DNA from 4 places in the Vibrio sp. VPAP30 genome. Region 1 is predicted to be linked to each of the others. Evidence: predicted binding sites of a transcription regulator. Region 1 holds the regulator's gene; each other region holds the start of a gene.
The links. The regulator PurR, encoded in region 1, represses purine synthesis genes. The targets are predictions, from matches to a motif close to TNANGNAAACGTTTNCNTNA.

Region 1 (7,845 bases):
TGGGCAATATCGTCGAAATTGCGGTCTTCAGTCACAGCAGCTTAGGTTATCATGTCTAATCGTGCTGCTATTCTGTCATAAGAAAAGCAGGAATAAAGAGGCTTTCTCTTAAATTATAATCAATTGATGTTTTTTCGGACTATTTAAGTATGTTTGAGCTGAAAAAAGTTGTGTCTTCTCTACTTATGCCGCTTCCGGCGATGCTAATCATCGGGTTATTCGGCTTAATGTTGATCATGTTTACTCGTAAACAGAAGACAGGCTGCTTTGTTGTTCTATTCTCTTTCATCGGTATCTTCCTTATCGCCTTTCAACCAATCTCTTCTCGTTTGTTGATGCCGCTTGAACGCCAATACTCCGCCTTTTTCCCCGTTGACGAATCTATCGACTACGTTATGGTGTTGGGCAGTGGTCATGTGGTTGACGATAAAATACCTCCTACGTCTGAGCTTAGTCGTACTGGGTTAATGCGCCTTGCTGAAGGTATTCGCATTATGCGTATCTACCCTGGTTCCAAACTCATTTTATCGGGTTACTCGGGGGGGTCTGAAGTGAGTAATGCGCGTATGATGGCTAAAGTTGCCCTAGCGCTTGGTGTATCTAAGTCGGATATTATTTTGTTAGAAACCGCAAAAGATACTTGGGAAGAAGCGAGACAAGCGGCAGCTTTCGTCAATACCAAAAAACTGGTTGTGGTTACTTCAGCGAGCCATATGAAGCGGGCACTTAACGAATTCCATGCTGCTGGGCTTAAACCCTACCCAGCTCCCACCAATTATTTGGCTCATAACAACATTAGCCAAGCATGGGAAAAATACACACCCAAAGGTAAGTACCTCGAGCAAACTGAACGATACTGGCACGAGACATTGGGCCGAATCTGGCAAACCTTGAGAGATTGGGCGTCAGACTACGAAGAGCAAGCTCTTCAAGCCTCTGAAAGCAAACTGTAACTATCAGTATCTCTAGGTAGAAAAATACCGAGGCAAGCCTCGGTATTTTTATGCAAGTCACATGTTCCAACCGTCGAATTTAATCACCCGCGAACATATAGCCTTCACCATGAACGGTAACAAAAATCTGCGGATTCTTTGGATCGAACTCCATCTTAGCTCGCATGCGACGAATCAACACATCAATCGTGCGATCATTCGGCGCATCAACACGATGGCTGATCATATTCAAAATACGCTCACGGCTGAGAACCTGATTCGGGTATGAAGACAAAGCAACCAGCAGCTCATACTCTGCTTTAGTCAGCTTCACAGGCTCTCCATTTCGGCTTAAAGCGCGGCGCTGAACATCAAACGTCCACTCGCCAAAGCGAACAACATTATCATCTTGCTTCGCTGCGCTATCCACTCCTGACGAATTACGTGCAGCGGAAATTCGCCACAATAAGTTCTTAACTCGAACCAGTAGCTCTCGTAATTCAAAAGGTTTAGTGACATAGTCATCGGCGCCCATTTCGAGGCCAACAATTTTGTCGATGCTGTCCGTGCGTCCTGTTACTAGGATAATTCCAATGTCTGATTGACTGCGTAGTTCGCGAGTTAGCATTAATCCATCTTCACCCGGTAGATTAATATCCAACATCACCAAATCAATCGCGTTGTTTTGTAGCATGTCTCGCATCTGCTCACCGCTTTCTGCTTCGCTGACTTGGTAACCTTCGTTCTGAAAGTAGCCAACGAGCTTGCTGCGAGTCACTACGTCATCTTCTACTACTAGTACATGATAACTCATCTGCACCACTTAATTTGCATTGGGAATAGTTCTATCATTTATTCTATTCATAAATAGTAACATTTCTAGTATTTATCACTTTAAAAACGAGAAAGATGATTTTTTATTGATTCAAGACAAAACCTCCGCCCTTGTTAATAAATGCTCATAATTCGTCTTTTATTGTCACGTAAGCCATTACCGCTATTCATTTTTATTAGTTACACTAATAGGTAGTTATTTTGGGAGTGATACCTAATGCAAGAAATCAAAGCATTCAACGAAAAACGTGCAGAAATCTATTGGTGGCTTTCAAGCCTTTACGCCAAAGAGCTAACCGAAGAGAACCTTGAGCAGTACCATTCAGCTCAAATCCGCTCTTTCCTTACTGGCCTTGGCGAGAATGCCGATCTCAAACCGTCGATTGATCGTGTCATTGACGCACTCAATCGCTTGATCGATCGCGAAGATGCTCAGCTTGAATTAGCCGCTGACTTTTGTGATCTGTTTTTGAAATCTGACCGCGACTCTGCACTGCCTTATGCTTCTATGTACATCGGCGAGTCGGGCCTACTCGATGACAAGCCGGCGAAAGAGATGGAAGCGTTAATGCTAGAGCATGGCGTTGCTGTCGATGAAAGCTTAAACGAGCCTGCTGATCACATTGCCATTGAACTCGATTTTCTAGGCAATCTCATCATTCGCTCCAATGAACTCGAACAAGAGCGCCATATTGAAGAAGCACTTATCGAGCAAGAGAGCTTCATTCGCCAGCACATTCTAAGCTGGGCACCTAAGTTTTCGGCTAAGTGCCAAACGCTCGATGAGTTCGGTTTTTACTCTGCTATTACGTCTCTAACAGTGGCATTCTTGGAATTGGACTGCGCATACTTAATCGGCGAGTAGAGTCTGACAATGTGAACTGGCACAGGTCAGGACAACGAATTTTGTTTGCCCTCAGTCAGATTGCGGTCTAAAATCGTGACCGCAAACGATAAAAATGAACTATTCAAATACAAACCGCTAAATAAGAGCGGTTTTTGTGTTTCTGATACTTTCTGCCAACTTATTCTAAACTGAATATATTCTCGTGGCAGTCATCGACAGGACAGAATTTATGGCCACTATTAAAGATGTTGCTCGCCTTGCAGGTGTTTCAACAACCACCGTGTCTCACGTCATCAACAAGACACGCTTTGTTGCAGAAGCGACACAAGAAAAAGTGATGGAAGCGGTAAATGAGCTTAACTACGCGCCAAGTGCCGTTGCGCGAAGCCTTAAGTGCAACACAACTCGCACAATTGGTATGCTAGTTACTCAATCGACTAACCTATTTTTCTCTGAAGTTATCGACGGCGTAGAAAGCTACTGTTATCGCCAAGGTTACACTCTGATCTTGTGTAACACAGGTGGTATCTATGAAAAGCAGCGTGACTACATTCGTATGCTTGCTGAAAAGCGGGTAGATGGCATTCTAGTCATGTGTTCCGATCTGACTGAAGAGCTGAGCGAGATGTTAGATCGCCACAAGGACATCCCTAAAGTTGTTATGGATTGGGGGCCAGAAAGCTCTCAAGCAGATAAGATCATCGACAACTCAGAAGAAGGTGGATACCTTGCGACCAAGTATTTAATCGAGCATGGCCACAAGGAGATTGCTTGCCTGAGCGGTCACTTTGAAAAAGCAGCTTGTGTCGAACGTATTCGAGGCTTCAAGCGTGCTATGGCTGAAGCTAAACTGCCCGTCAATGAAGACTGGATCTTAGAAGGCAACTTTGAGTGTGATACCGCGGTATTGGCGGCAGATAAGATCGTAGCAATGGATAACAAGCCGACAGCTGTGTTCTGTTTCAACGATACAATGGCATTAGGCCTGATGAGTCGATTACAGCAGAAAGGCATTCAAATCCCGCAAGATATGTCGGTGATTGGTTACGACAATATTGAGCTTGCAGAATACTTCTCTCCTCCACTAACAACGGTTCACCAACCAAAACGACGTGTAGGTAAAAACGCCTTTGAGATCCTTCTAGAGCGCATTAAAGATAAAGAACATGACAAACGCGTGTTCGAAATGCACCCTGAAATCGTCGAGCGTAAAACCGTTCGCAATCTAAATAAGTAACCTCAAGTCAAACGCTTAGCTAGTAGTCGTTTTATTGGCTAAGCGTATATATCCCCCCTATTTATTGAACCAATATCACATTTATCCCATTCAAATGTGATGCTCTGCGCAGTTTTATTTATTCTTAAAATGTTCGATTAATGCCACGAACAGGGCAAACCACTCCGAAAGGGTGGGACGCAAAGCCTCCGGCCTTAAACAATTTATTGTCTGGTAGCGGGGTTGCCGATGGCGAATATGCAAACTGTCATACCGTTTTTACTTGTTCTTGAGCTCGTATGACACCTTACTGACATTGTATCTGCATTATTTTGCTAATCTCTCGGACCTGCATTGGTGGCGTATACATATACACCGAGAAAACACAGCATGGATAAACCAATACTAAAAGACTCAATGCGTTTGTTTGAGCAGTTAGGCCATATTAAGTCTCGCTCAATGTTTGGTGGTTTTGGCATTTTTGCCGATGACACCATGTTCGCACTTGTAGTCAACGATAAGCTTCACGTACGCGCGGATGCCACTCTCGCTAAACAGTTTAAATCTCAAGGGCTCGAACCCTATGTTTACAAAAAACGTGGTTTCCCTGTCGTAACTAAGTACTTTGCTTTGTGTGACGATTTGGCGTCAGACAGCAGTAAAGCCCTAGAGATTGCTAACGTCGCACTCAGAGCAGCGAACGTAGAAAAACAAAGTCAGTCGCAAGCAAAACCAAATCGCTTGAAAGATCTACCTAACCTAAGGCTCGCTACTGAGAGAATGCTTAAAAAGGCAGGTATTGAGTCGGTTAAAAACCTTGAAGACGTCGGTGCAGTTCACGCTTTCAAAGCCATTCAATCCACACACTCTGCCGATGTAAATATCGAACTTTTATGGGCATTGGAAGGCGCGATCAACGGAACTCACTGGTCGGTCATTCCTCAAAGCCGTCGTCAAGAGCTATTAACTCAAGTTAGTTAATCAAGCAGTACTTATCTAAGAAGTCAGCCACAGCGCTGACTTTTTTATTTTTATCCATCGCAATGAAATTTGCTGCTTGCTTTCCCTGTCTTGTCTAGTAACACTTAATACATCTATCCTCGATGTAAGATGGAGCAGCTTCAACATGAATAAAAAAATCGTCCTTGGTATTCTCTTCGTTGCACTAATTGTTTTACTAGGCGTAAACTTTGGTCAATATCTCACGCTGGAAAATGCGAAAGCCCAACAAGCTGAGTTGGCTACCTTTATTGCCGACAACTTTACGGTTGCAGCGGCCACTTATTTTCTGGCTTACATAGCTATTACGGCCTTTTCTATCCCCGGAGCTGCAGTTGTGACGCTGCTAGGCGCCGCACTATTTGGTTTCTGGACTAGCCTACTGCTGGTTTCATTCGCCAGTACAATAGGTGCAACCCTTGCATTTTTAAGTAGTCGATATTTGCTACGTGATTGGGTACAGAGCAAATTTGGTGAGAAACTCAATGCCATTAACCAAGGCGTTGAGAAAGACGGTGCATTCTACCTTTTTTCTCTTCGCTTGATTCCAGTGTTCCCATTTTTCCTGATCAACTTGCTCATGGGTTTAACCCCAATCGCAACGGTACGTTTTTACCTTGTTAGCCAATTAGGCATGTTGCCTGGCACCGCTGTCTACTTGAACGCTGGCACGCAACTGGCTCAAATTGAAAGCTTGTCTGGCATAGTGTCTCCGACGGTGCTGGCATCTTTTGCCTTATTGGGACTGTTCCCCGTCATTGCTAAATGGATCATGGCGAAGGTTAAGGCCTCTCCTTCAACTTCAAATGGCAATGCTTGATGAGAATCTACTCGGCATCGACACCTACCGAAGCTCACATTGTTTGTGAGCTTTTAAAGTCTTGCCATATCGAATGTGAAGTACGCGGAGAAGGCGTATTTGGCTTACAGGGTGAAGTGCCATTTGGAGAGAGCAGCGAACCTTACATCTGGCTGCTGAATCACAGTCAAATCATTCAAGCCAATGCAGTCATCAAAGAGTTTAGGAATGCGCAGATAGGTTCAAATTGGAACTGTAGCAATTGTGGTGAGTCCAACGAGTCCCAGTTTGGCGCATGTTGGCAATGCGGCGAAACTGCACCTTAACTGTTAGGCGCTTTAATTTGCTGCTGAATAAACGAAATTGAGTGGTGATTGAACTCTTCTGGTCGTTCAACGTTACAAACGTGTCCGCAGTCACGAATTTCTTGAAGCTGACTCTGCCTATGGACTGCGACCATCTCTTTCACGGGCTGGATAAACATATAGTCCCGTTCTCCCATCAAATAGAGGGTTGGTATTGGTAACTCTCTATCTTTGAAATACTTCATCAGAGGATTGACTTCGGCAGTAAGGATAAACCAACGCTTAAATTCTTTTTGACACAGTTTCTTTGCTTCGTGGATAAATAGGTGTCGAGACTCTCTTTGAGTACGCTGTGGCATCACGATATAAGCAAATAGGCTATACAGCCACATGTAAGGCACGACATGCTTACACATACCGCCTAAACGGACCAATATCTGTGAACGCACGTTAAACCGCGTGACAGCGCCGCCAAGCACCATTGACTTTACTCGATCTGTCGCAAGCTCTGCCAAATTTCGAACAATAATCGTACCCAGTGACATTCCAACAAAATGCGCTGAACGAATCTTAAGATGATCTAGTACCTTTAAGATGTCCATTGTTACCGATTTGAATGTGTAGCGATTGGCGATCAGCTCTTTGATCAGTTGGTTGGATTTGCCGTGACCTCGAAGGTCGATTAGCAACAAATTAAAGTGCTGCTTGTACGCTTTAATCTGTTTAAACCAGATTGATGAACTTCCACCAGCACCATGCACAAAAACGACCCATTCATCGCTTGTTGGGTGGGCATAGGTTTTGTGGAAAAGTAAAGCGTCACTCATATTTAAAAACGAATACTCAAGTTCAAAATTTGGTTACGGAGATTAGCATAAACATAGAGGGATTTACGTCAAAATGCGTCAAATCTTAATTATTCTTTTATTAAAAATGTAAGCAACCATCAAAAAGGCGCCTTTAAGACGCCTTATTTCATATCGTTTTCAGCTTAATGCACTACGGTACAAAGTTATATATTCATCCGCCGCTTTGTTCCAACAGAAGTCTTGCTCCATAGCATAAAGCTGCGCGCGTTTAACTTCATTGGGCTGCTGAGCATACAGTAACAAAGAACGCTGCAAAACATGAAGCAAAGCCGCTGGCTCGGGCTCATAGAAGACAAACCCAGTTGCAACCTCAGGATCTGCATCATAATCATTAACGCTATCTCTTAGGCCCCCAACACCACGCACAATTGGCAATGTGCCATAAGCCATACTATAAATTTGGTTCAAACCACAAGGTTCAAATTCTGACGGCATAATGAAAAAATCGGAGCCTGCTTCAACCAAGTGCGCCAGTTCGTTATCGTAGGCCTCCACAAAAACAAAATTATCACTGTGTTGTGCCGCCACCTCTTTAAGCTGAGCGGCAAGAGCTGGATCTCCGGTACCAACGATGACCACTTGAACCTGGTACTTGAGAAAGTCTCCAAGTATTGGCAACAAATAGTGGACACCCTTTTGATGAGTCAGACGACAAACCATGCCATAGACTGCAATATCTTGTGCCTCTAGTCCTACTCGCGCCTGCAACTCACGTTTACATGCTTTTTTACCACGAATCATACTCTGACGATTTGGCTTGTAATTGACTGGCAAATAGGTGTCATTCTGCGGATTCCAAGCTGTGTAGTCACAACCATTGAGAATACCGACCAAATCAGCAGAGCGCTGCTGGAACTCGGCCGCCATACCATGGCTTCCTAGCTCGGTTTTAAGTTCCTCTGCATAAGTCGGGCTCACGGCATTGATCTTATCTGCATTCATCACTCCAGCTCTCAGCATGGTAACGTGCGTCAAGCTCACCGCAGCATCGGGGACGTAGTGGGTATGCATTTCAGGTAAGTTTGGCAACTCATCGTAACTAAA
Region 2 (7,845 bases), on a different contig from region 1:
CAGCAGAAGTGCTGTCGGCTGCCGGAGTTGATGCGCTGTCATTTGGTCCTGGTTACATCATTCCAAAACCAATGGACCCACGCCTGCTGCCACGCGTTGCTAAAGCCGTTGCTCAAGCAGCTGTTGATTCAGGTGTCGCTCGCATTGAGATGCCAGAAAACTATATGGCTGAGTAATCTGACCAATGATGAAAAAACCGCTGTCTTAACAGCGGTTTTTTTGAATTTCAATTTCGTCAGCGTGCGAAAATTTGGTGCGATTATTTTAATTATTCGTCGAAAGATTCGAACTCAATGCCCATCTCTGTCATCAGTTTTTTCACTTCAGCAGGAAGATCGTCCGGGCGGTCTTTACGTAAATCTTCGTCGGTCGGCAGTGGCTGCCCGGTATATGCATGCAAAAAAGCTTCACACAATAGCTCACTGTTTGTTGCGTGGCGCAGGTTATTAATCTGACGACGTGTACGCTCATCAGTCAAAACCTTTAATACTTTCAATGGAATAGAAACTGTAATCTTTTTTACTTGTTCGCTTTTCTTTCCATGCTCAGCATATGGGCTAATGTATTCGCCATTCCAATCTGCCATTGCGCACCTTTCGTTATTTTTTATGGTTGAAAATAGAATCCCCAATTTTAGCGGTATTTATAGCCACAAGCAAAGACATACGGACGTCTAGAAGTGTTGACGGCCACAAAAATGACAAGTAAAGTGGAAAGGTATGGGATAGGAATAACATATATCTAACACGATAAAGGTATAGCGTATTCCCAAATAGAAGTCACTAAAGTTCGAAAGGAAACACTTATGAGCACCCGCAAACCAGCCACAATCGCGGTACGTACTGGCATCGAATCTGACACCCAGCATCACGCTGTTGTTCCACCGATTTACCTCTCGACTAATTATGGCTTTCCTGCGTTTGGGGATGTTCCTAAATATGATTACACGCGTTCAGGTAACCCAAACCGTGGGCTGCTAGAAACAGCGCTGTTTGAACTAGAATCCGGCAAAGGTGCCGTAGTGACTAACTGTGGCACTTCGGCTTTGAACCTATGGGTATCAGCTTTCTTAGGTCCAGATGACTTAATCGTCGCTCCTCACGACTGTTATGGTGGTACCTATCGCCTATTTAATACTCGTGCTAATAAAGGTGACTTTAAAGTTGAGTTTGTCGATCAGTCAGATGAGCAAGCGTTGAATGCTGCCATTGCCAAAAAGCCAAAACTTATCCTGCTAGAAACGCCATCTAACCCGCTAGTACGCGTAGTCGACATTGCCAACGTATGTGAAAGTGCAAAACAAGTGGGATCTCTGGTCGCTGTCGACAACACCTTTTTGACACCTGTGTTCCAAAAACCTTTAGACCTCGGCGCTGACTTCGTTGTTCACTCAACAACCAAGTACATCAATGGTCACTCAGATGTTATCGGTGGGGTCATCATTACTAAAACCGAAGAACATGCAGAAGAGCTCGCTTGGTGGGGAAACTGTATCGGTGCGACAGGGACACCGTTTGATAGTTACATGACACTACGCGGCATCCGTACTCTGGGTGCACGTATGAAGGTGCATGAAGAAAGCTCTAGTCAAATTTTAAGCTTCTTACAGACGCAAGAGTTAGTCGGTCGTATCTATCATCCGAGCTTGCCGGAGCACCCAGGTCATGAGATCGCCAAGAAACAACAGTCAGGCTTTGGTTCAATGCTAAGTTTTGAGTTTGCAGGCAGCTTTGAACAGCTTAAATTCTTTGTTGGTGAGCTAGAACTTTTTTCTCTTGCCGAATCTCTCGGCGGAGTTGAAAGCCTAATCTGTCATCCAGCGTCCATGACACACAGGGTGATGGGCGAAGAAGCCCTTACCGAAGCAGGTGTCTCACAGCAATTGCTGCGCCTATCTGTCGGGCTTGAAGATGCCGATGACTTAATTGCTGACCTTGAACAAGCTTTTTCGAAAGCTAAGGAAGCCTTCTAATGTCTACTCAGCGTCAACTACATAAATTTGGTGGAAGTAGCCTTGCTGACCCTGAATGCTATCGTCGTGTAGTCGATATCTTAAAAGAATACTCCCAAGCCGAAGATCTGATCGTGGTTTCAGCAGCAGGCAAAACCACCAACCGTCTGATCACCTTTATTGAAGCACTTAGCAACGATGGACGAATCGCCCATGAAGAGCTTCAAGCATTGCGTCAATTTCAAACCGAGCTGGTTGAGGCGCTCATTGAAAGCGAGGAAAAAGAGCAGTTACTTGCAATCTTAAACGATGAATTCAGCACTTTAGGCGAACTTACTTACCCACTTAATAATGCTGAAAAAGCCGCTATTTTAGGTCATGGCGAGGTTTGGTCGTCACGCTTATTGGCTGCTCTGCTCAATCAACATGCTTTACCTGCTGTCACCCAAGATGCACGTGCATTCCTGCGTGCAGAAGCAGGCACTCAACCTGAAGTCGACTTTGGAGCTTCTTACCCACTGATTAAAGAAGTCTTAGTCCAGCATGCCCAGCACAGAGTCGTGATTACTGGTTTCATGGCTCAAGATGACCAAGGGCATACGGTTCTCTTAGGTCGTAATGGTTCAGACTATTCGGCAACCGTTATTGGTGCTCTTGCAGAAGCATACCGTGTGACAATTTGGAGCGATGTAGCCGGCGTATACAGTGCAGACCCAAGATTAGTCTCTGATGCCTGCTTATTACCGTTGTTACGTTTAGATGAAGCCAGTGAACTCGCAAGGCTTGCTGCACCAGTGCTTCATAGCCGAACGCTACAGCCTGTTGCTCAGAGCGCTATGGACTTACACCTACGCTGTAGCTACCAGCCTGAATCTGGTTCAACACGCATTGAGCGTGTTCTCGCGTCTGGTCGTGGTGCAAAAATTATCTCCTCACTCGATGAAGTACTGCTAATTCAATTATATTTCACCTCTGGTCATGACTTCCAGCGAGTTGAAAGTGAAGTACTTGCAAGCCTCAAGCGTGCACAGCTTGTGCCCCTTGCCTATGAGTCTCAACCCGATCAACAATGTCTCCGCCTAGCTTACACAAGTGAAATTGTCGGTGGTGCTCTAGAGTATCTGCAAGATGCGGCAATTGAAGCGGAAATAAAGCTTAGAGAAGGGTACTCAATGGTAGCTGCAGTCGGGGCTGGCGTGACCAAAAATGCCAACCACTGCTACGGCTTTTACCAACAATTGAAGTCTTCACCTGTCGAATTTATTTCCGAGTCATTGTCTGGACTTAGCTTAGTTGCCGTTTTACGAACAACCGATACAAAGCCCTTAGTAAAAGCCATTCATAGCCAATTGTTTCAAGCCCAGAAACGTGTTGCGATTGCCTTGTGTGGTAAAGGCAATATCGGTTCAAGCTGGTTGGAACTGTTCACCGAACAAAAAACTGAACTCGAAAAGCGTCATGGTATGAACTTTGAGTTAGTGGCCGTGATAGATAGCCAAACTTATTGGTTCGACCCTAAAGGAATAGATGCAAGCCAAGTCGGCGCTCATTTCGACGACGAAGCGATTAGCCATGAAGGAAGCGACTGGATTGAAAAGCTCGGTGCCATCCAAGGTTATGATGATCTTGTTGTTTTGGATGTCACCGCTAGTCAAACCTTGGCCCAGCGTTACATAGAAATTGCAGAACAGGGCATGCACCTTATCTCGGCCAATAAAGTCGCGGGTTCAGCCTCTAGCCAATACTATCATCAGGTTCAAGACGCCTTCGCTAAGATCAATCGTCACTGGCTTTACAACGCAACAGTTGGAGCAGGGCTGCCAATTAACCACACGGTTCGAGACCTACGTGAAAGCGGCGATGACATTATCGCGTTATCAGGTATTTTCTCAGGCACCCTCTCGTGGCTATTTCAACAATACGATGGCAGCGTTCCTTTCGCAGAACTGGTAGACCTAGCGTGGCAACAAGGTTTAACGGAGCCCGACCCTCGAAGTGACTTAGACGGTTCAGACGTTATGCGAAAATTGGTAATCTTAGCCCGTGAATCTGGCCTCGCACTTGAACCGGAAGCGGTAAAGGTAGAAAGCCTAGTACCTGTAGAGCTCTCTAAGCTATCCCTAGATGAGTTTTTAGATAGGAGTACACTACTTAGCGAACTTCTTGCAGAGCGCCTTGAGAAAGCACAACGCGAAGGCAAGGTGCTTCGTTATGTGGCTCGTTTAGAGAAAAATGGCTCTTCGACTGTGGGGGTTGAAGCGTTGAGTAAAGAGCACGCTCTCGCCAACCTCTTACCGTGTGACAATATATTTGCCATCGAGAGTAAGTGGTACAAAGACAACCCGCTAGTAATCAGAGGGCCAGGTGCAGGCCGAGAAGTCACCGCTGGCGCGATTCAATCTGATTTAAACTTACTTTCAAGCTTACTGTAATCAATAAGGGCGCTCCAACCTCAGCGCCCTTTTCACTACCTTATCCACCTATATGAACTAACTTCAACTAAACTTGAAACCATCTCATGATTAAGTTGAAAAATATTCATAATCACATTATTGACATTAAATCGTATTCATTACATTCTGTAGACATATAGACGTCTAAACGTCGGTTGAAAATTTAGAGCTTTATCGGCACAAGGTGGCCACAGGGAGAGTAAGATGGGATACACACATGCGAGTCATATCGACGCCTTAAATCAGAATATCGCCGAGCTGTCTGACAATATCAATGTGTCATTTGAATTTTTTCCACCGAGCAGTGAAAAGATGGAAGAAACACTTTGGAACTCGGTGCATCGCCTTAAAACTCTGCAACCGAAATTTGTCTCTGTAACCTATGGTGCAAACTCGGGTGAACGTGATAGAACGCATTCAATTATCAAAGAGATAAAAGATCAAACAGGTCTAGTTGCGGCACCCCATCTAACTTGTATTGATGCCTCTCGTGAAGAGCTTATTCAAATAGCCGACGACTACTGGGCAAATGGCATCCAAAGCATCGTAGCACTGCGTGGAGACATCCCACCAGGTGGCGGTAAACCCGATATGTACGCGTCTGATCTCGTAACCTTGCTAAAAGAGCGCCATAATTTCGATATTTCAGTCGCAGCTTTCCCAGAAGTTCACCCTGAAGCCAAAAGTGCTCAAGCTGATCTGCTTAACCTAAAACGCAAGGTCGATGCAGGAGCCAACCGCGCAATTACCCAGTTCTTTTTTGATGTTGAGAGTTACCTACGTTTTCGTGATCGTTGTGTCGCTGCGGGAATTGATGTCGAGATCGTGCCGGGAATTTTACCAGTTTCAAACTTCAAGCAAGCATCGCGCTTTGCGGCGCAAAACAACGTAAAAGTTCCAGGCTGGATGGCAAAACAATTTGAGGGACTTGATGATGACCCAACGACTCGGCAACTAGTGGGAGCCAGTCAAGCTATCGATATGGTACGTACACTCAGTCGTGAAGGCGTTAAGGATTTCCATTTCTATACCCTAAACCGTGCTGAAATGACCTACGCTCTATGCCACACCTTAGGCGTTCGCCCTAAAGCTTAACATTCACTTCCATTAAAAAGCGAAAAGGCTGAACCTTAGTTCAGCCTTATCAAATATAAGTAGCAATTACTCTACTTCATCCATCTTGCCTAGCAGGTTACGGATGCGCTCTTGCCAAGCAGAATGCTCTTGCTGCATCTGTTGAGCTTTCTGCTCTAGCTCTTCACGATTGTTACGCAATTCACTTGCTTCTGTCGCCAGTTGCTCTTTCTCTTCTTTTAGTTCTTCAACTTCCATTTGTAGAAGAGCAATTGTATCTACTGCAGTTTGGATTTTTGCTTCTAGTTGTTCTAATACTTCAAAAGACATCTTAGCCTACCTATCTATTATTCGGACAAGGTTTTGGTCACCTATGTTCCAAAACCATTTGTAACCATTCTACTCAGCCGAGAGCGGATAAACACGCCCTATATTGTAGTTTTTTTGCCATTCGATTAAAAAAACAGCGCAAATTGACAATAGCTTTACATCTCTCAAGCAAGCGGCATCTATTTAATAATTTAACCCGTTAGATTGATCCAGTTCAATGGCTGTTTGAGCAAAAAAGCAAACGTTTCCTTTATGATGTGATAAGATCCGCCCGTTTTTGTTTTTCTCTCTTTCCTACTACTTTGGAGTCTTCATGAAACGCGATTTAGCAATGTCATTTTCTCGAGTTACCGAGGGGGCAGCTCTAGCAGGTTACAAATGGCTTGGCCGCGGCGATAAGAACGCTGCTGACGGTGCTGCCGTTGAAGTGATGCGTAGCTTACTTAATAAAACTGAGATCAGCGGAGAGATCGTAATCGGCGAGGGCGAGATTGATGATGCACCAATGCTATATATCGGCGAAAATGTCGGCATCGGTGGAGACGAAGTAGATATCGCGGTCGATCCAATTGAAGGCACTCGCATGACTGCAATGGGGCAATCTAATGCTCTAGCTGTGCTTGCCGCAGGTGAAAAAGGCAGTTTCCTTAAAGCGCCGGATATGTACATGGAGAAGTTAGTTGTAGGTCCTGGGGCAAAGGGCTGTATTGATCTCAACAAACCGTTAAAGGAAAACCTAGAGAATATCGCGCAAGCGCTTAACAAGACTCTAGATACACTTGTGGTCATTACCCTTGCAAAGCCTCGCCATGATGCTGTTATCGCAGAAATGCAGGCAATGGGCGTACGCGTTTTTGCAGTGCCAGACGGTGATGTAGCAGCGTCTATCCTTACTTGCATGCCAGATAGCGAAGTGGATGTAATGTACTGTATTGGCGGTGCCCCAGAAGGTGTGGTTTCAGCAGCAGTAATCCGTGCGCTAGATGGCGATATGCACGGTCAATTGCTCCCTCGTCACGAAGTGAAAGGAGATAGCGAAGAAAACCATATCTATGGCGCTGCAGAGCTTAAGCGCTGTGAAGAGATGGGCGTCAAGGCGAATGTCGTACTAAAAATGGAAGATATGGCGCGCAGCGATAATGTCGTCTTCTCTGCAACTGGCATTACCAAAGGTGACCTACTTGAAGGTATCTCTCGTCAAGGCAATATCGCAACTACGGAAACCCTGTTAATCCGTGGTCGATGCCGAACTATTCGCCGTATAAAATCGACTCACTACCTAGAGCGTAAAGATCCTGAAGTCAGAGATATTATTCTTTAACAAGCAAGTATCAAAGTGATAGAAGGTCAGCAGTTGCTGGCCTTTTTTGTTTAGGATGCGGGAAGGGACTCCGTCCTACGGAGAACTGGAAAGCGATAGAAGGGTGGATACCTAGAGTGTCACTATCCTTTTTATTACTGTCATCCTCACTCCCCCGTCACTCTATGGAATGACCGAAGCTATAGAGATTGTAGACTTGTATGATCAGCTCTTTTGGGAGCCCGGTAATTCAGTTCATTGTAAACCATCGGCTCTATCAGCCAACACTCACCTCTCGCAGGGCGAAGCCCGTTCTCGTATCTCGAGTGAAACGTTCCCGAGGACGTAGTCCGTTCCACTTCCCCTAAAACGCAAGAAGCCCGTTGCGTTAGCAGCGGGCTTCTAAAACGACAAAACCCAGTCCGAAGACTGGGTTTTTAAATAAGTGGCGGAGCGGACGGGACTCGAACCCGCGACCCCCGGCGTGACAGGCCGGTATTCTAACCAACTGAACTACCGCTCCGCACTGGTTAGACACTAAGTCTAAATTTAAAGCCTGGCGATGTCCTACTCTCACATGGGGAAGCCCCACACTACCATCGGCGCTAATTCGTTTCACTTCTGAGTTCGGCATGGAATCAGGTGGGTCCAAATCGCTATGGTCGCCAAGCAAATTCTTTAATTCGGAAAGCTGTTTTAAGTTCTTAACACATTCAATCTGTTCTTGCTTTGAGTCC
Region 3 (7,845 bases), 140 kb from region 1:
AACTCATCTAGGAACTTGTTTGCTTCTGCGCTGAATGCTGGTACTTCGGTGATTGCATCTGTAGCTGCAAGCTTTTGTAACCAACGAATTTCAACGATAGAGCGGTACTTCAGTAGTCCAAATTCACTAAAGATGCTGCGAAGTGCGATTGTTTTGCTTCCGTAACGACCGTCTACTGGTGAAACAGCAGTCAATGCTGACAGTTCCATGATGTTCTCCTGAAAATTGAGTTTCTAAATTTTGTGTGCTTTATACCAATTACCAAAGCTTTTGTCACGAACATTGCGCAAACGTTTGCTTTACTCTTATTTTGGAAGAAAGTGCTTTGGTATAAAAGAAGAAGCTCGCGTCCTGCGCGAGCTATTAATTTTACGTTAGATTCGAGCTAATAGTATTTGTGCCTGTTCAACCATTTTTTTACGGCCAAAGATAAGGTGACGACGTTTACCACCGACCTGACGCCATAGTACGGCACTGCGAATACCTGATAGAAGAAGAGCGCGAACTTTGTGTTGGTTAGACGTTTGTTGCAGTACTGACGGTGTACCCGTAACTTGAATACGCGGGCCTACAGGGCTAATCACATCAAGATAGACGCTTGCAAGATTGCTAATCATTTGCTCGTCTAGCAGTTCAAAGTGATCGAGCTGACGTTCTAGCATTTGGATACGATCACCCAACTGAGACATGGCGTCATTGCGGGATTGCAGCTTACGCTCCAGCGCCATTAGGCTGATAATGTAACGCGTAATTTCGCTACCATTTGGAGTGCTATCGATACCTTTGACTAGGCATTCTAAGCCAAGCTTTAGGTCAGATTCGCGACCGAAAACACCCACGGTATTATTTGGGTTGGTGCTTAAGATCGCTTTTAGAGAAGTTTCAAACGCGTCAGAGTCACAGTGACCGTTTTTTGCGACTTGTTGTACCAAAGCGACAGCTTGGCAAATTCCTGCAAAGGCGATTGTACGGTCGTATAGTGTGTTAGCCACGTAGTTCTACTCCTAAAAAATTAAATGCGTTCTTCGATGATTCCACCACCAAGGCAGACGTCATCTTGATAGAAAACAGCAGATTGACCTGGTGTAACGGCAATTTGAGGCTCGTCAAAGATCACTTTAATGCTCTCATCATCGATAGGGATGATAGTACATGGGATATCTGTTTGACGGTAGCGTGTTTTTACTGTGCATTGTAACGGATCTTTAATTGCTTCACGATCAACCCAGTGTAGTTGTGATGCTAGTAAGCCTTGGGATTTAAGCATTGGGTGGTCTTTGCCTTGAACTGCAATCAGCACATTACGCTTAAGATCTTTGTCACCAACGAACCACGGGTCTTCATTGCCACCACCGCCTTTTTGGCCACCGATATGTAGACCTTTACGTTGACCCAGCGTGTGGTACATCAATCCGTTGTGTTTACCGATGACTTTGCCTTCTGGTGTTTCAATGTTGCCTGGCTGTGCTGGGAGATAACGGCCTAGGAAGTCAGTAAACTTACGTTCACCAATAAAACAAATACCAGTTGAATCTTTTTTCTTCGCTGTGATCAGATCTTGCTCTTCCGCAATGCGGCGAACTTCAGGTTTCTCTAAATCACCCACAGGGAAAAGGCTACGCGCGACTTGTTCGCTGCTTAAAGTGTATAGGAAGTAGCTTTGGTCTTTGTTGCTATCTAGTCCGCGAAGCATGCGTGGTTTCTCACCATTTGCAATGTCTTCCGCGGTTGGAAAAGTGCGGCGAACATAATGCCCCATCGCGATGTAGTCGGCATCTAGAACTTCATCAGCAAACTCCAAAAACGCTTTAAACTTAATCTCTTTGTTACACAGAATATCTGGGTTTGGTGTACGACCTGCTTTATATTCAGCAAGGAAATACTCGAATACGTTGTCCCAATACTCGGCAGCAAAGTTAATTGTGTGTAGATATATGCCTAGCTTGTCACAAACAGCTTGCGCATCGGCAAGGTCTTCAGCTGCTGTACAGTATTCTTCGTTGTCATCTTCTTCCCAGTTCTTCATAAATAGGCCTTCGACTTGGTAGCCTTGCTGCTTAAGAAGATACGCAGATACAGATGAATCAACGCCACCGGACATGCCAACGATGACTTTCTTTTGACTGTTGTCAGACATTACTAAACACCACTTAAATTAACTGGACGCAGATTTTATCAGAAAGCACAGCAGGGTGACAGTTCCGAGACCGAAATCACACTTCGAATTCGGACGATTATTGTGCGCTTGCATAGTTAAAACTGCAAAATTTGACTATTAAACTTGTATATATGGCATAGTGACGAAAATTCAAGAGAGTCAGAATTAATCTAATGAGCGAAGAAAACCAAATCATCGAAGAAGCGCAGCTAATCGAAGTTATCGAAAACCAGCTAGAAGATGGAAACCCAGTGAAGGTGAAAGAAACCTTGATGCGTTTGATGATGACGGGCACGCCTCGTGAAGACGCTATCGCTATGATGGCGTGTGCGGTAGCGATTGAAATCTTTGATGTAATGAAAAACGAAGGTGAGTTCAACTTAAAGCGCTATGCTGATAATTTAGATCGCCTGCCTGACTTAAGTTTTATGGAAGGCGAATAAGCCCAATATACAGACATTTAGAATGGTAACACTCGCTGTTTTACTTTCCAAAGCACTGACATAAAGTGAGTGCTTATCCTTATTTTTACCCCATTTATCTATTACATTCAGATTCACTCGTATATTAATTGCTCGTGCAAACGTTTGCTATAATACCTTTTGTTGCCGTGCTACAAGCTGCGAGGTAGAATCCGGCATCCTTTCATCCCTTATTTACATTCCTTTACTGCAGAAGCATTGTTATGAAATTTCCTGGTCAACGTAAATCGAAGCACTACTTTCCTGTTCACGCACGTGATCCATTAGTCAGTCAATCTCAAGAAAGTAAAAAAATGTCGCGTACGCACATTATCGGTATTGATCAAACGCTCGTTGATATAGAAGCCAAGGTAAGCAGTGAGCTTATTGATAAGTACAAATTGAGTAAGGGGCACTCACTTGTCATAGATGACGAAACTGCTGAAGCATTATATAACGAGCTAAAAGAGCGTGACCTTATTACCAATGAATATGCTGGTGGTACTATTGGCAATACGCTTCACAATTATTCGGTGCTCGCTGATGATCGTTCGACTTTGTTAGGCGTGATGAGCCAAGATATTAAAATTGGCAGCTACGGCTACCGCTACTTGTGTAACACATCAAGTCGGATGGACTTAAATCACCTGCAAGGTGTAGATGGTGCAATCGGTCGTTGTTTTGCACTTATTACCGAAGATGGCGAACGTACATTTGCAATTAGTGAAGGTCAGATGAATCAACTTCATCCTGATAGTATTTCAGAAAAAATATTTAAAAATGCTTCAGCGTTAGTACTGACCGCTTATTTGGTGCGTTGTAAAGAGGGAGACCCAATGCCTCAAGCAACAATGAAGGCAATAGAATATGCCAAAAAGCATGACGTGCCGGTTGTACTGACTTTAGGTACTAAGTTTGTCATTCAAGATGACCCGAAATTTTGGCAAGAATTTTTAAATGATCATGTCTCAGTGGTAGCGATGAATGAGGATGAAGCCGAAGCGTTAACCGGCGAGTCTGATCCCCTTGCTGCATCTGATAAAGCGTTAGACTGGGTGGATTTGGTATTATGTACTGCTGGACCTGTCGGCTTATTTATGGCCGGATATACGGAAGAATCAGCAAAGCGTGAAACCTCTTTGCCATTGCTACCAGGTAGTATTGCTGAATTCAACCGCTTCGAATTTAGCCGACCTGCTTCAAAAGCGCTTTGTGATAATCCGATTAAAGTGTACTCACATATTTCGCCTTATATGGGAGGTCCGGAGAAAATTAAGAATACAAATGGTGCTGGCGATGCTGCATTGTCGGCTTTATTGCATGATATGGCTGCCAATAAATACCACAAAGAAAATGTCCCTAACTCTAGTAAGCATGCACATTCATACTTAACTTATTCTTCATTCTCACAAGTATGTAAATACTCAAACCGAGCAAGCTACGAAGTATTGGTGCAGCATTCGCCACGTTTATCTCGTGGACTTCCAGAGCGAGAAGACAGTTTGGAAGAAGCGTATTGGGAACGTTAAAACTCATTTTAAGAAAGCCTCATTTGATGGGGCTTTGTTATATTCATTGTAATAAAAAAGCGCCCAGCGGCGCTTTTTGAATAACTCAAACGAATTGATTAGATTAGGAAGTCATCTAAAGGCTTACCAGCATCTAATTGTTCTTGGATAACTGAAGGTGTACGACCTTGACCTGTCCAAGTTTTGGTTTCGCCAGAAGCATCAATATAATGATATTTAGCAGGACGAGGAGCACGCTTAGCTTTAGGCTTGTTACCTTTAGACTCACCTGCTAGCGCAGAAATTAGCGCTTCTACATCGATACCATCTTTAGCTATTTGGTCAGCGATAGCCGCTAATTTAGCTTCTTGCTCAGCTCTCGCTGCAAGTTCAGCTTCTTCAGCTTCTTTACGTTCTGCTACAACTGTAGCGAGTTTATCTAGTGCTTCCTCTAATTGCTCGAGAGTTAATTCGCGAGCAAAAGCGCGTAGACTACGAATGTTTAATAGTGTTTTTGTTAGTTCCGACATTTATTCATCTCTTCATATATAAGTTGCCGATGTGTGAACTATAAACCGCCAAGAATAATATTACAATCTTACTGACATAAATTTACCTAAAATAGTAATTTATCCGTATCATTCTGCACTATCTAATTTAAATTCAGTCAGGAAAATTAATCTCTACCGTGATTTGGCCTTGTTCAAATAATATTAGATAAGTTGTTTGGGGGTTTGGTTTCATATCGATGGCCGTGAATATATAAAACTAGGCTTTGGCTGTATATGTCGCTATGTATATAGCAATTAAATAGCAAGTGCTGCATCTCATACAATAATGTAATTTTCATGAAACTACTCATATATTTTGCAGCATATATCTCTTTTCTGCAGAGTTTATAAATGATTAATTCATCCACAGCAAAAGGTCTCAGCTAAAGCTATCAAACTGGATGACTATTCATTCGATTTGGAAGCTTAGTCGAAGATGGTTAGCAATAATTCTAACAATAAAAAGTGGAATATTATGTTGAAAGAGAGCGTGAGATAAGTACAATGGGCGGAACCTGATGCGAATTGTTGGTTAAATTATTGTTAAATTGATTTTTCAATAGTTTAAAGTTTCAACGTTCGCGGTAGAGGCGCGGAATAAAAAAGTAGTGTTTGTTGGGGTGATGCCAATGAGCAAACACAAAAGGTTATTCCGCCGAAGTGAACTTTCTCATCAAAGGGGTTTGCTGGGGTTACACTCGAAAGGGGTAACACTGCCATAGTCTATAATTTGTAAAACTATGGAGCGCTACTGTAGGGCTGGGTCTGGCATTCGCTAGCCTATCGCTAATTTCAACTTAATTGTTTGGAAATGAATTCCTTCAATTAGTCTGCAGTAGATCTCTAACCATTTATTACTGGTTTTTGAAGATCATGAATTTAATTGATTTTGCATCATCTCCTTTGTCTCTTTTGCCACCGCTTGTGGCACTGAGTTTAGCTATTATTACCCGTCGAGTTCTCGTTTCGTTGGGGGTTGGTATTGTATTGGGCGCTATTTTGCTAAACGATTACTCGTTTGGTAGTGCGCTAGGCTACGTTGGTTCGACTGTTTCAAGCGTATTTATTGAAGACGGTGGCATTAATACGTGGAATATGAGCATTGTTGGCTTCCTTATTCTACTCGGCATGATGACTGCGCTATTGACCCTTTCGGGTGGTACTCGTGCGTTTGCCGAATGGGCTCAGACCCGAGTGAAAAGTAAACGCGGCTCAAAGCTCCTCGCTGCATTTTTAGGTGTTTTTATCTTTGTTGATGATTACTTCAATAGCTTAGCTGTCGGTGCGATTTCTCGTCCTGTTACAGACCGCTTTTATGTGTCGCGAGCTAAGTTAGCCTATATTCTAGACTCTACAGCAGCACCCATGTGTGTGATTATGCCTGCATCCAGTTGGGGTGCATACATTATGACTATTATTGGAGGTATCTTGGTCTCTCATGGGATTACTGAGTATTCAGCCTTAGGTGCCTATGTCCGCCTTATTCCGATGAACTTCTATGCAATCTTTGCTCTGCTTATGGTGTTTGCTGTGGCATGGTTCGGCTTAGATATTGGTAAGATGCGCGATCATGAAATTGCAGCTTCACGTGGTCAAGGCTTTACTAAAGAGCAAGCAGAAGATTCAGACGAAGCACACGAAATCAACGAAGAGCTTGATATTGAAGAGAGCGATAAAGGTAAGGTTTCGGATCTGATTCTACCGATCGTTTTACTTATCGTTGCGACTGTAGCTTCAATGCTATATACAGGTGGACAAGCTCTAGAGGCTGACGGTATTGCCTTTAATTTGCTTGGCGCATTTGAGAATACCGATGTTGGTACGTCACTAATTTACGGTGGTCTAGTCGGTCTCGCTGTGGCGCTGTTTACCGTTGTTAAGCAAGGCATCGCTGTAACGGAGATTTCCCGTACGCTTTGGATTGGTGCGAAATCAATGTTCGGTGCGATTTTGATTTTGGTATTTGCTTGGACAATCGGTTCTGTTATCGGAGATATGAACACTGGTAAGTATCTATCGACGTTGGCTCAAGGCAATATTAACCCACATTGGCTGCCGGTAATTTTGTTCTTGTTGTCTGGTCTTATGGCTTTCTCTACAGGTACTTCATGGGGTACGTTTGGTATTATGCTGCCAATTGCTGGTGATATGGCGGGTGCCACTGATCTTGCGCTTATGCTACCTATGTTAAGTGCTGTTCTAGCGGGTTCAGTATTTGGTGATCACTGTTCACCAATCTCGGACACGACTATTCTCTCTTCTACAGGTGCGCGTTGTAATCATATTGACCACGTAGCAACTCAGCTGCCATACGCGCTTTCGGTTGCAGCAGTGTCGTGCATTGGCTTTATCACTCTAGGTATGACAGCGTCTATCGGGATGTCGTTTGCTGCAGCATCAGTGGCATTTATAGCGATTTGCGTGGTGTTGTCGGTTCTGTCGAAGTCAAAAATGGCTAGCTGCCAAAACACCTAATTGACTGAAGTGATAAATAACTAGATAGGGAGCTCAGGCTCCCTTTTTATTTGTCATAGACAATTATAAAAAAGTTTAAATAAATGGTTGAAAAATGTTTTCGCCTTAGTTAGTGTGGATATCAACAAAGCGAAGCAGAAGAGCTTATTAAGTATGCGTAAATTAGTCATGAACATTCATCACCATCATCACCCAGTCTAGTCTTTCGGGAGATGCACGCATACCCGGGAGACAGGAAACTCCCGGAGGCTAAAATCGCAAAATACAAGATTTAGAACCCTCGGGAGACCAGCTCTTCCGAGGGTTTTTCAGTATTTTAATCTTAAAAAGTTTATAAATTTCAAAATTTTGCACAGGGATATAGCAATGCAAACACAACGCCTAAGAATCGCAATCCAAAAGAAAGGTCGCCTAAGTAAGGAGTGTCAGACACTGCTTAAAAAGTGCGGCGTTAAATTCAACATCATGGGTGAGCGCCTTGTAGTTCACTCACTAAATATGCCAATTGACTTATTGCTCGTCCGAGATGACGATATTCCTGGTCTAATCATGGATGGTGTTGTTGACCTAGGCTTTATCGGTGAAAACGAACTTGAAGAAGTGCGCTTAGATCGTAAGGCATTAGGTGAACCAAGTGAATTCGTTCAATTGCGCCGACTAGACTTCGGTGGTTGCCGCCTGTCAATTGCTAT
Region 4 (7,845 bases), on a different contig from region 1:
AGCAAACGAATTGGCCTCACTTTTTCTGGGATGAAGCGGTCGTAGATCCGTTGCTTAGGAAGACACGATTAAACCAAGGTGTCTTACTGGGCAGGATGACTAGCCGGCCTCAAGATCAGAACCAAAGTATGCTCGATACCTTGTTAGCGAACATAGTCCATTCTAGTGCTATAGAGGGTGAAAAACTGAATGCATTTTCAGTTCGTTCTTCGCTGGCGAATAAACTCGGTTTGACAGAAGAGCGTCCTTTCCCAACGACGGAACAAACAGATGGGCTTGCCGAGATTATGCTTGATGCCGTCGATAATCTTGATGCACCTCTTACCTTAGAAAGAATCCTACATTGGCACGATAGGCTTTTCCCTGAAGGCTACACGCTGTTCAATCCAGTTGTTGGCGGTCAGCTTAGAGGGACAGCGCCTATGCAGGTAGTGTCCGGGCGAATCGATAGGCCAATTGTTCACTTTGAAGCGCCGGGGAGAGAGAGGCTTGATAACGATCTTGACCAGTTCGTCGCATGGTTTAATCATTCAAAGCAAGACATGAAATTGGATCCATTGCTTCGAGCTGCCATCACACACCTGTGGTTTGTTACTCTGCATCCACTCGATGATGGCAACGGGCGAATCACTCGTTTGCTAACGGATTTGGCTTTAGCTCAAGCGGATCAGCAATCAGTTCGTTTTTATGCGATGTCAGTAGGTATACTTGCAAATCGCAAAAGCTACTATGAAATATTAGAAAAAACACAGAAGGGTGATGTCGATATTACCGACTGGGTAGTATGGTTTCTTGACGTCCTAAATGAAACGTTTGATGAAGTCTTAAAAGAGATTCAACAAACGGTGTTGAAAACCAATTTCTGGCGAGATGTAGATCAGACTCAATTGACGTCAGAGCAAGCAAAAGTTCTAAATCGAATGCTTGATGGTGATTTTGTTGATGGTATTAATACCTCTCAATATCACAAAGTGGCGAAAGTCAGTAAACCAACAGCGACTCGACACTTGACTGCATTGGTAGAGCAGGGATGTTTAGTAAAATCAGGTGCCGGACGAAGCACTCGATATGTTTTGGCCAAGCAAAGCTAAAAACAGCGTCAACTCTCACAACAATCTGTTGATAATCATATAGATTTCAATTCCTTTGCACCTGCTTCCAACTATTGTAGGTAATCATAGTTTTCTATCTGTTCATTGCATTTCTCACCAACGTATTATGGTTGTGAACGTTAGGGTCTGTAGACCCTATTGAACTATAGGAATAAAAATGAACAAAACACTATTATCAATTGGCTTAGCAACAGCGTTAGTCGGTACTGCTCATTCTGCACAATGGAGCTATGAGGGAGATACCGGACCACAGTACTGGGGAGAATTTGGTGCAGAGTGCCAATCAGGAAAGAATCAAAGCCCAATAGACGTTAAAGATGAAGTTAAGGCAAGCATCGCAGAGTTAAATCTTGATTATTCTGGAAAGGTCACTGCGCTGACCAACAACGGACATACGCTACAAGGAGTGGTTGAAGGAGATAATACTTTCACTGTTGATGGTAAGGAGTTTAACCTCGTTCAGTTTCACTTTCATACACCATCAGAAAACCTAATCAAGAGTCAAAGTTTCCCGCTCGAAGCTCATTTCGTAAACGCGGATAGCAATGGCAACCTAGCAGTACTGGCTGTTATGTATAACACGTCTCCGACTAGCAATAGTGAAATTACCACTCTATTAGAGACGTTACCAAAGTCAGGTCAAACTGTTTCGTTGAGTCATTTTATTGATGTAGCGGATATGATCCCGGATACCGAGTATTACTATCGCTTTAACGGCTCGCTAACAACGCCGCCATGCTCAGAAGGCGTGCGCTGGTTCGTTTTGAAACAAGCACAGACACTTAGTCAGGAGCAAACTCAACTATTTAAACAAGCGATGGGGAAAAACAATCGACCTATTCAAGCACAAAACGCACGTGTAGTACTAGAAAACGAATAGCAAAAGCTTATAGCGCCAGCAATTATTCTGGCGCTAAATATTATTGAACAGGATTTCTAATCTAAACGTCATTTTTGCTTCACCTTCTCTTTGTGTATCTTCTTCACGGTTCCAGTTGTACTCAGGGATCAACTCGTAAAACAGCCAAGTTCGCCATACATTCTGTCGATAAGTCACGGAGGCGTGAGTGTTCGTAACGTAATGAAAAGGTCGGTTAGTTCCCGTGGTACTTAATTGATAACTAAGTGCCTGATGGTCAGAAACATGCTGATAGAGTGTAAGCCCTGTACCCACTTCCCAGCCTTTGATATCGCTTTCCCACTGAGCGTAATTGCTCCAGCGAAGCAAAAAGTCGCGGTTGATTGAATAATCTAAGTCAATATCGGTAGATTCACCCGTTACGCTTTTCTTCTGATACAACTTCTGAGTAACGCGCAGCAACCATTCATCATTGATAGAGTATGTATAGCGAAAACGTCCTTCGATACCGGGTCTTGCATTGACCTTAACGTTGAAACTATAGCGTTCTTTACTTAGCCAATCGTATCTAAGACCAAGAGTATTTTCGGCATCTTCGCTAGTTTGCGGAAACAAGTCGAATAAATCATCTTCTTCATCCGACTCGAAAACCACCTTAAGTCGTTTGGTTACCTTAGGTAAATGAAAGCGCGCTTTGAATCGAGTCTTAAACTTGTAGCCTTCACCCTCCACATAAGAGAAATCATTTCTCCAACGAACAGTACTGCCAGCACGAGCGTCTTGGTCTACACGCTCATCAACGAAAAAACTATCAAACCAAATCGCAGGCTCGCAAAGCTTGGTATTTACATAGTTAAAAGCGGAATCGAGGATTTGAGCACTATCTGGCTGACTATGGCAATCGGAGTAATCTACTTTGCCGTCCGCGTACGTTGCAGTAGATAAGAAGGTAGAGATTAGAATTAGGTAGCGCAATTCATTAATACATTCTGAGGTTTAAAGTTTGAGTATGTCTAAAACACATTTAAATGGTCAATGTTTTAACGTATTCAAGTGATAATTTTACAACGCCAACGGTAAACGGTTGACGATTTGTTTAGGAACCTTGTGCTATCTGCGAGTATTGGCGTAGCAGATCGGTCAGTGTAGTGACCCATTCAAGAGCATTCTTTGGTGCCTGCTTGACTATAATTTCTACGTGGTTGCAATGTGTCTCAAGAGGTATCGCACGTTCAAGATGGAAAGAAACAGAGTAGAAATGCCACAATAATAGGCGCTGCATACGTATGATATTTTGTTGTTTACTTTCTGACTCTTCAAATAAAGCAGGGAGTTCACTAAGCGCAATGGCATTCATACGCAACATCGCATCAAACTGTGCTTCTTGAAGCTTATCTTCGTCTTCTGTCTCATCTAAATCAAAAGTAAAAAGCTCTGTCATTGACTCTTCTGGTACTAAACGGTGAACCATTCTCAAGCTTAGTTCTTCTAACTCTTCTCGTAGCATTTGAGATAAGCAGTGATAAGTGTAATCGCGTTGCATCCGGTAACTCTGACAATTTATGAATGGCGAGTATTCTAACCATTTCTTTAGAATTTTCTACTTGGCTTCGGAAACAAAAAAGCCCCGCGCTACAGCGGGGCCAAACTTCGTTGTGTTTGCAATTTTAGCCATTGACGTTGTTAGAGAATCTATGTCGCTACCAAAAAGTACGTTAAGAATTCTCATTTAAAACTAGGTCTTTTCCCCTTAAGTGCAAACCTAATTATTGTATTTGTAATATATATTAACTAAATATGTGATCTTGGTTCAATGATTCATAGCAACAAGATGCCTATTCAATAAAGTGGCCAACTGAAACTATTTGGTGTGAAACTCATTATTCATCCAACATTCTGTCTATTGATTGAGCAGTTGAACGTTTGCGTAAAAATATGTGATGAATATCTCATATATGGCGCTATACTTTGCGCCCGGTTGAGAGTTGCAGCTCTACCAATACAAGCCGTCACAGGGAATGGTGAATGACCCCACGGACCGGACCAGCTACCTATTCAATGCTTGTAGAGGTAATCTTTAATGAATGTTTTGTTTGGCTTAATCGGTGTAATCGCACTACTTTTGTGTGCGGTTCTACTTTCGGAAAGTCGTAGTTCAATTAACTGGAAAACAGTGTCGCGTGCGCTGTTGCTTCAAGTGGGCTTTGCCGCTTTAGTGCTTTACTTACCTTGGGGACAATCCGCGTTAACTAGCCTAAGTAGTGGTGTTTCTAGCTTACTAGGTTTTGCCGACGAAGGTATTGGCTTCTTATTTGGTGATCTAGCGAACACTGGTTTTATCTTTGCGGTTCGCGTTCTTCCTATCATCATTTTCTTCAGTGCTCTTATCTCTGCACTTTACTATCTTGGGATCATGCAAAAAGTCATCGAGTTTATTGGTGGTGGTATCCAAAAATTCTTAGGTACAAGCAAAGCTGAATCACTTGTCGCCACTGGTAATATTTTCCTTTCTCAAGGCGAGTCCCCACTTCTTGTTCGTCCTTTCCTTTCTAAAATGACTCGTTCGGAACTGTTCGCTGTTATGGCGGGCGGTATGGCGTCGGTCGCTGGTAGTGTGTTAGGTGGTTACGCAGGTTTAGGTGTTGAACTTAAATATCTGATTGCGGCAAGCTTTATGGCGGCACCTGGTAGTTTAATGATGGCAAAAATCATTGTTCCAGAGCGTGAAACGCCAATCGATCAATCAGACATTGCAATGGACAAAGCGCAAGAAAGCAATGTTATTGATGCCCTCGCAAGCGGTGCAATGAACGGCATGAAAGTCGCTGTTGCAGTGGGTACTATGTTGATTGCCTTTGTCAGCGTGATCGCAATGTTAAATACTGGACTAGAAAGCCTAGGTGAAGTGGCTGGTTTTGGGGGTGTGACACTGCAAGCTCTATTTGGCTACCTGTTCTCTCCATTAGCTTGGTTAATTGGTGTACCTTCGAACGAAATGCTTATGGCAGGCTCTTACATTGGTCAGAAAATTGTAATGAACGAATTTGTTGCATTCATTGACTTTGTTGAGCATAAAGCCATGCTATCAGAACACTCTCAAGTTATAGTTACTTTTGCTCTGTGTGGATTTGCCAACATTGGTTCAATCGCAATTCAACTTGGCTCAATCGGTGTTATTGCCCCAGAGCGCCGTTCTGAGGTAGCTAACTTAGGCATTAAAGCAGTGCTTGCTGGAACACTTGCTAATCTAATGAGTGCTTGTTTAGCGGGTATCTTTATCCTACTGTAAAAAGTACACTTTCTTTGATTAAACCGAATAGGAAACTATTCGGTTTTTTTATATCCAAAATCTAAAAAACTTAATTTTATGCGATGCATTGCAGTGATCGCTTAAAACCTGATTTACAGCAAAATCTCCGAAAATAGAAAGCGTAGGATGATTTGAGTTCGCACTTTCACAATCAAAATAATAAGAGATTTCGTTATGAATGAATTAGTTCAACGTTTTTTGCGCTATGTAGTCTTTGATACTCAATCAAATCCTGTAAACCCTGCAAGCCCAAGTAGTGAAGGGCAGATTACTTTTGCACATTTTCTTAAGCAAGAGTTGATTGAACTTGGTTTGTCGGATGTTTCTTTAGACCACAATGGTTACCTTATGGCTAGGCTGCCAAGCAATGTCGATTATCCGGTGCCAGCTATTGGCTTTATTGCTCATATGGATACTGCACCTGACGCATCCGGTGAAAATGTAAAACCACAAATAATTGATGACTACAAAGGTGGTGATATTGCACTTGGTAAAGGGGATGAAGTCCTTTCTCCGATACAATATCCTGACCTTCATATGTTACACGGTCATAACCTTATCACCACTGATGGAACCACGCTTCTTGGTGCAGATAACAAAGCGGGAATTGCAGAGATTCTTTCTGCTGTTGCAGAGTTAATCGATCACCCCAATATTCCACACGGAGACATCTGTATTGGCTTTACTCCAGACGAAGAGATAGGTAGAGGTGCTGATCTATTCAATGTTGAAAAATTTGGTGCGGAGTGGGCCTATACCATTGATGGTGGCCCAGTCGGTGAGTTGGAGTTTGAAAACTTTAATGCCACCAGCGCAGACGTCGTTTTCCATGGTGTGAACGTACATCCTGGAACTGCGAAAAACAAAATGGTCAATTCTATGAACATTGCAGCTCAGTTCCAAGTAATGATGCCTGCCGAAGAGACACCTGAGGCGACAGAAGGCTATGAAGGGTTTTATCACTTGAAGTCAGCGGAAATGTCGGTGGCAAGAAGCGAACTCGGCTATATCATTCGAGACTTTGATCGTGAAGGACAAGAAAAACGCAAACAGTTTATGATCGATAAAGTCGCAGAGTTAAATGAAAAACTCAAACACGGCCGTGTTGAACTCAAAATGTCAGATAGTTATTTCAATATGAAAGAACAAGTTGAACCTTATCCTCATGTAATCGAACTAGCAAAACAGGCAATGATTGCTTGTGATGTTGAGCCGAAAATCAAACCTATTCGTGGTGGTACAGATGGCGCAAGACTCTCTTTTATGGGGTTACCTTGCCCAAACATCTTTACCGGTGGCTACAACTTCCACGGAATTCATGAGTTTATTTCAATCGAAGGAATGGAGCAGGCAGTGAAGGTCATCGTGACTCTTGCAGAGAAAACGGCGCTCAAATACAAATAAACGTACTACCTACACCTGATATTTCAAAGAAAATCATATACATTTATTAGAATTGATTTTTATAGTGGATATCTGGATGAAAAAACTCCTCTTACTCGTCACGCACTCTTCGTGTATAGGATTGGGCTTCGCTCTTGGAATTTATGCGTTGCCCATCCTTATTCAACCGACATCACCAAGCATGAATGAGGTACAAACCGTTACCAATAACGCTATTTATAACGCTTCATTTCAAAAGGATCGTAAAGACAGTGACTTTCTCCATTGGGGAGAAGGATCTGTCTCCATTAGTGCCGAAAAAGTAGCGTTTATTGGAAAGCTCGCACCTGGTCCTGATTACAAACTCTACTTTTCTCCATCATTCATTGAAACAGAAGCCGACTTTAACGCACAAAAAGAACTAATGGTTCGTGTAGGTGAAGTCAAGAGCTTTGATAGATTTACCGTAACCTTACCGCAGGGTTTTCCGATTAATGATTACAATACCGTTATTGTCTGGTGTGAAACCTTTGGCGAATTTATTACATCGGCTAGATATAGATAGCTGAGAGGAAACACGATATTCAACTCATCTTGCGACCAATACAGTAGAAATATTCTGCCGCGTGTGGGAAGTTAGACGACTAGTTTTTGAATCAACAAGTTAAGGGGCGTTTGCCCCTTTTTAGCAAATAGGAGCAGGGCGTGGAGAAAGTACAAGCCGTAGTCGATTTTCTTCTAACTCACAAACTCGTTTTTACAGCACTGATCATTGTTTTGATTTCTTTAATTCGTCGAATCATCCTTTCTATGATTCGTGGTGACGTCGACTTCGTTTCTGAAGAGCAGCGAAATTGGATGTCTCGGACCAAAAATGGCACATTTATCATGACTGTGCTTGTGCTCTTTGTTCTGTGGCAATCAGAAATAAATGAGTTTGCGCTCTCTGTTACAGCCATCGCCGTTGCGATTGTCGTGGCGTCTAAAGAGATTATCCTCTGTTTCACCGGATCTATTCAGCGTGCGAGTTCTCGCTCTTTTCGTATTGGTGATTGGATAGAAGTAGGGAAGATATGTGGCGAAGTTATCGAACACAACATGATGGCAACCGTCATCCAAGAAATCGATTTGCACCACGGGCAATACCACTACACGGGGAAGACAGCCACATTACCTAATAG

Region 2: glpX (class II fructose-bisphosphatase) is a predicted target of PurR. The motif match lies at 6,042-6,061, and genes of this name have one in related genera.
Region 3: ZX61_RS23055 (inosine/guanosine kinase) is a predicted target of PurR. The motif match lies at 2,734-2,753, and genes of this name have one in related genera.
Region 4: ZX61_RS19105 (NupC/NupG family nucleoside CNT transporter) is a predicted target of PurR. The motif match lies at 3,883-3,902, and genes of this name have one in related genera.

Annotation. Positions count from the first base shown of each region.
Region 1 covers NZ_LBLS01000043.1:491,915-499,759, reverse strand. The annotation lists gene cmoM (tRNA uridine 5-oxyacetic acid(34) methyltransferase CmoM) at 1-35, opposite strand, end outside; gene elyC (envelope biogenesis factor ElyC) at 150-953, shown strand; gene torR (two-component system response regulator TorR) at 1,033-1,746, opposite strand; gene torD (molecular chaperone TorD) at 1,984-2,631, shown strand; gene purR (HTH-type transcriptional repressor PurR) at 2,843-3,850, shown strand; cyclic di-GMP riboswitch class I at 3,994-4,080, shown strand; gene ZX61_RS22470 (TfoX/Sxy family DNA transformation protein) at 4,220-4,810, shown strand; gene ZX61_RS22465 (TVP38/TMEM64 family protein) at 4,956-5,648, shown strand; gene ZX61_RS22460 (DUF2007 domain-containing protein) at 5,648-5,953, shown strand; gene ZX61_RS22455 (alpha/beta fold hydrolase) at 5,950-6,759, opposite strand; gene glgA (glycogen synthase GlgA) at 6,919-7,845, opposite strand, start outside.
Region 2 covers NZ_LBLS01000010.1:69-7,913, reverse strand. The annotation lists gene ZX61_RS01560 (malic enzyme-like NAD(P)-binding protein) at 1-176, shown strand, start outside; gene metJ (met regulon transcriptional regulator MetJ) at 269-586, opposite strand; gene ZX61_RS01550 (O-succinylhomoserine (thiol)-lyase) at 806-1,972, shown strand; gene ZX61_RS01545 (bifunctional aspartate kinase/homoserine dehydrogenase II) at 1,972-4,383, shown strand; gene metF (methylenetetrahydrofolate reductase) at 4,609-5,499, shown strand; gene zapB (cell division protein ZapB) at 5,566-5,808, opposite strand; gene glpX (class II fructose-bisphosphatase) at 6,122-7,129, shown strand; tRNA gene ZX61_RS01525 (tRNA-Asp) at 7,555-7,631, opposite strand; rRNA gene rrf (5S ribosomal RNA) at 7,663-7,778, opposite strand.
Region 3 covers NZ_LBLS01000043.1:630,684-638,528, forward strand. The annotation lists gene purB (adenylosuccinate lyase) at 1-209, opposite strand, end outside; gene hflD (high frequency lysogenization protein HflD) at 375-992, opposite strand; gene mnmA (tRNA 2-thiouridine(34) synthase MnmA) at 1,013-2,137, opposite strand; gene ZX61_RS23050 (hypothetical protein) at 2,332-2,601, shown strand; gene ZX61_RS23055 (inosine/guanosine kinase) at 2,844-4,148, shown strand; gene ZX61_RS23060 (H-NS family histone-like protein) at 4,247-4,657, opposite strand; lysine riboswitch at 5,256-5,437, shown strand; gene ZX61_RS23065 (Na+/H+ antiporter NhaC family protein) at 5,552-7,153, shown strand; His leader region at 7,330-7,466, shown strand; gene hisG (ATP phosphoribosyltransferase) at 7,520-7,845, shown strand, end outside.
Region 4 covers NZ_LBLS01000038.1:294,822-302,666, reverse strand. The annotation lists gene ZX61_RS19125 (Fic family protein) at 1-1,091, shown strand, start outside; gene ZX61_RS19120 (carbonic anhydrase) at 1,270-1,992, shown strand; gene ZX61_RS19115 (hypothetical protein) at 2,026-2,946, opposite strand; gene ZX61_RS19110 (hypothetical protein) at 3,068-3,514, opposite strand; gene ZX61_RS19105 (NupC/NupG family nucleoside CNT transporter) at 4,052-5,260, shown strand; gene pepT (peptidase T) at 5,456-6,685, shown strand; gene ZX61_RS19095 (DM13 domain-containing protein) at 6,762-7,229, shown strand; gene ZX61_RS19090 (mechanosensitive ion channel family protein) at 7,370-7,845, shown strand, end outside.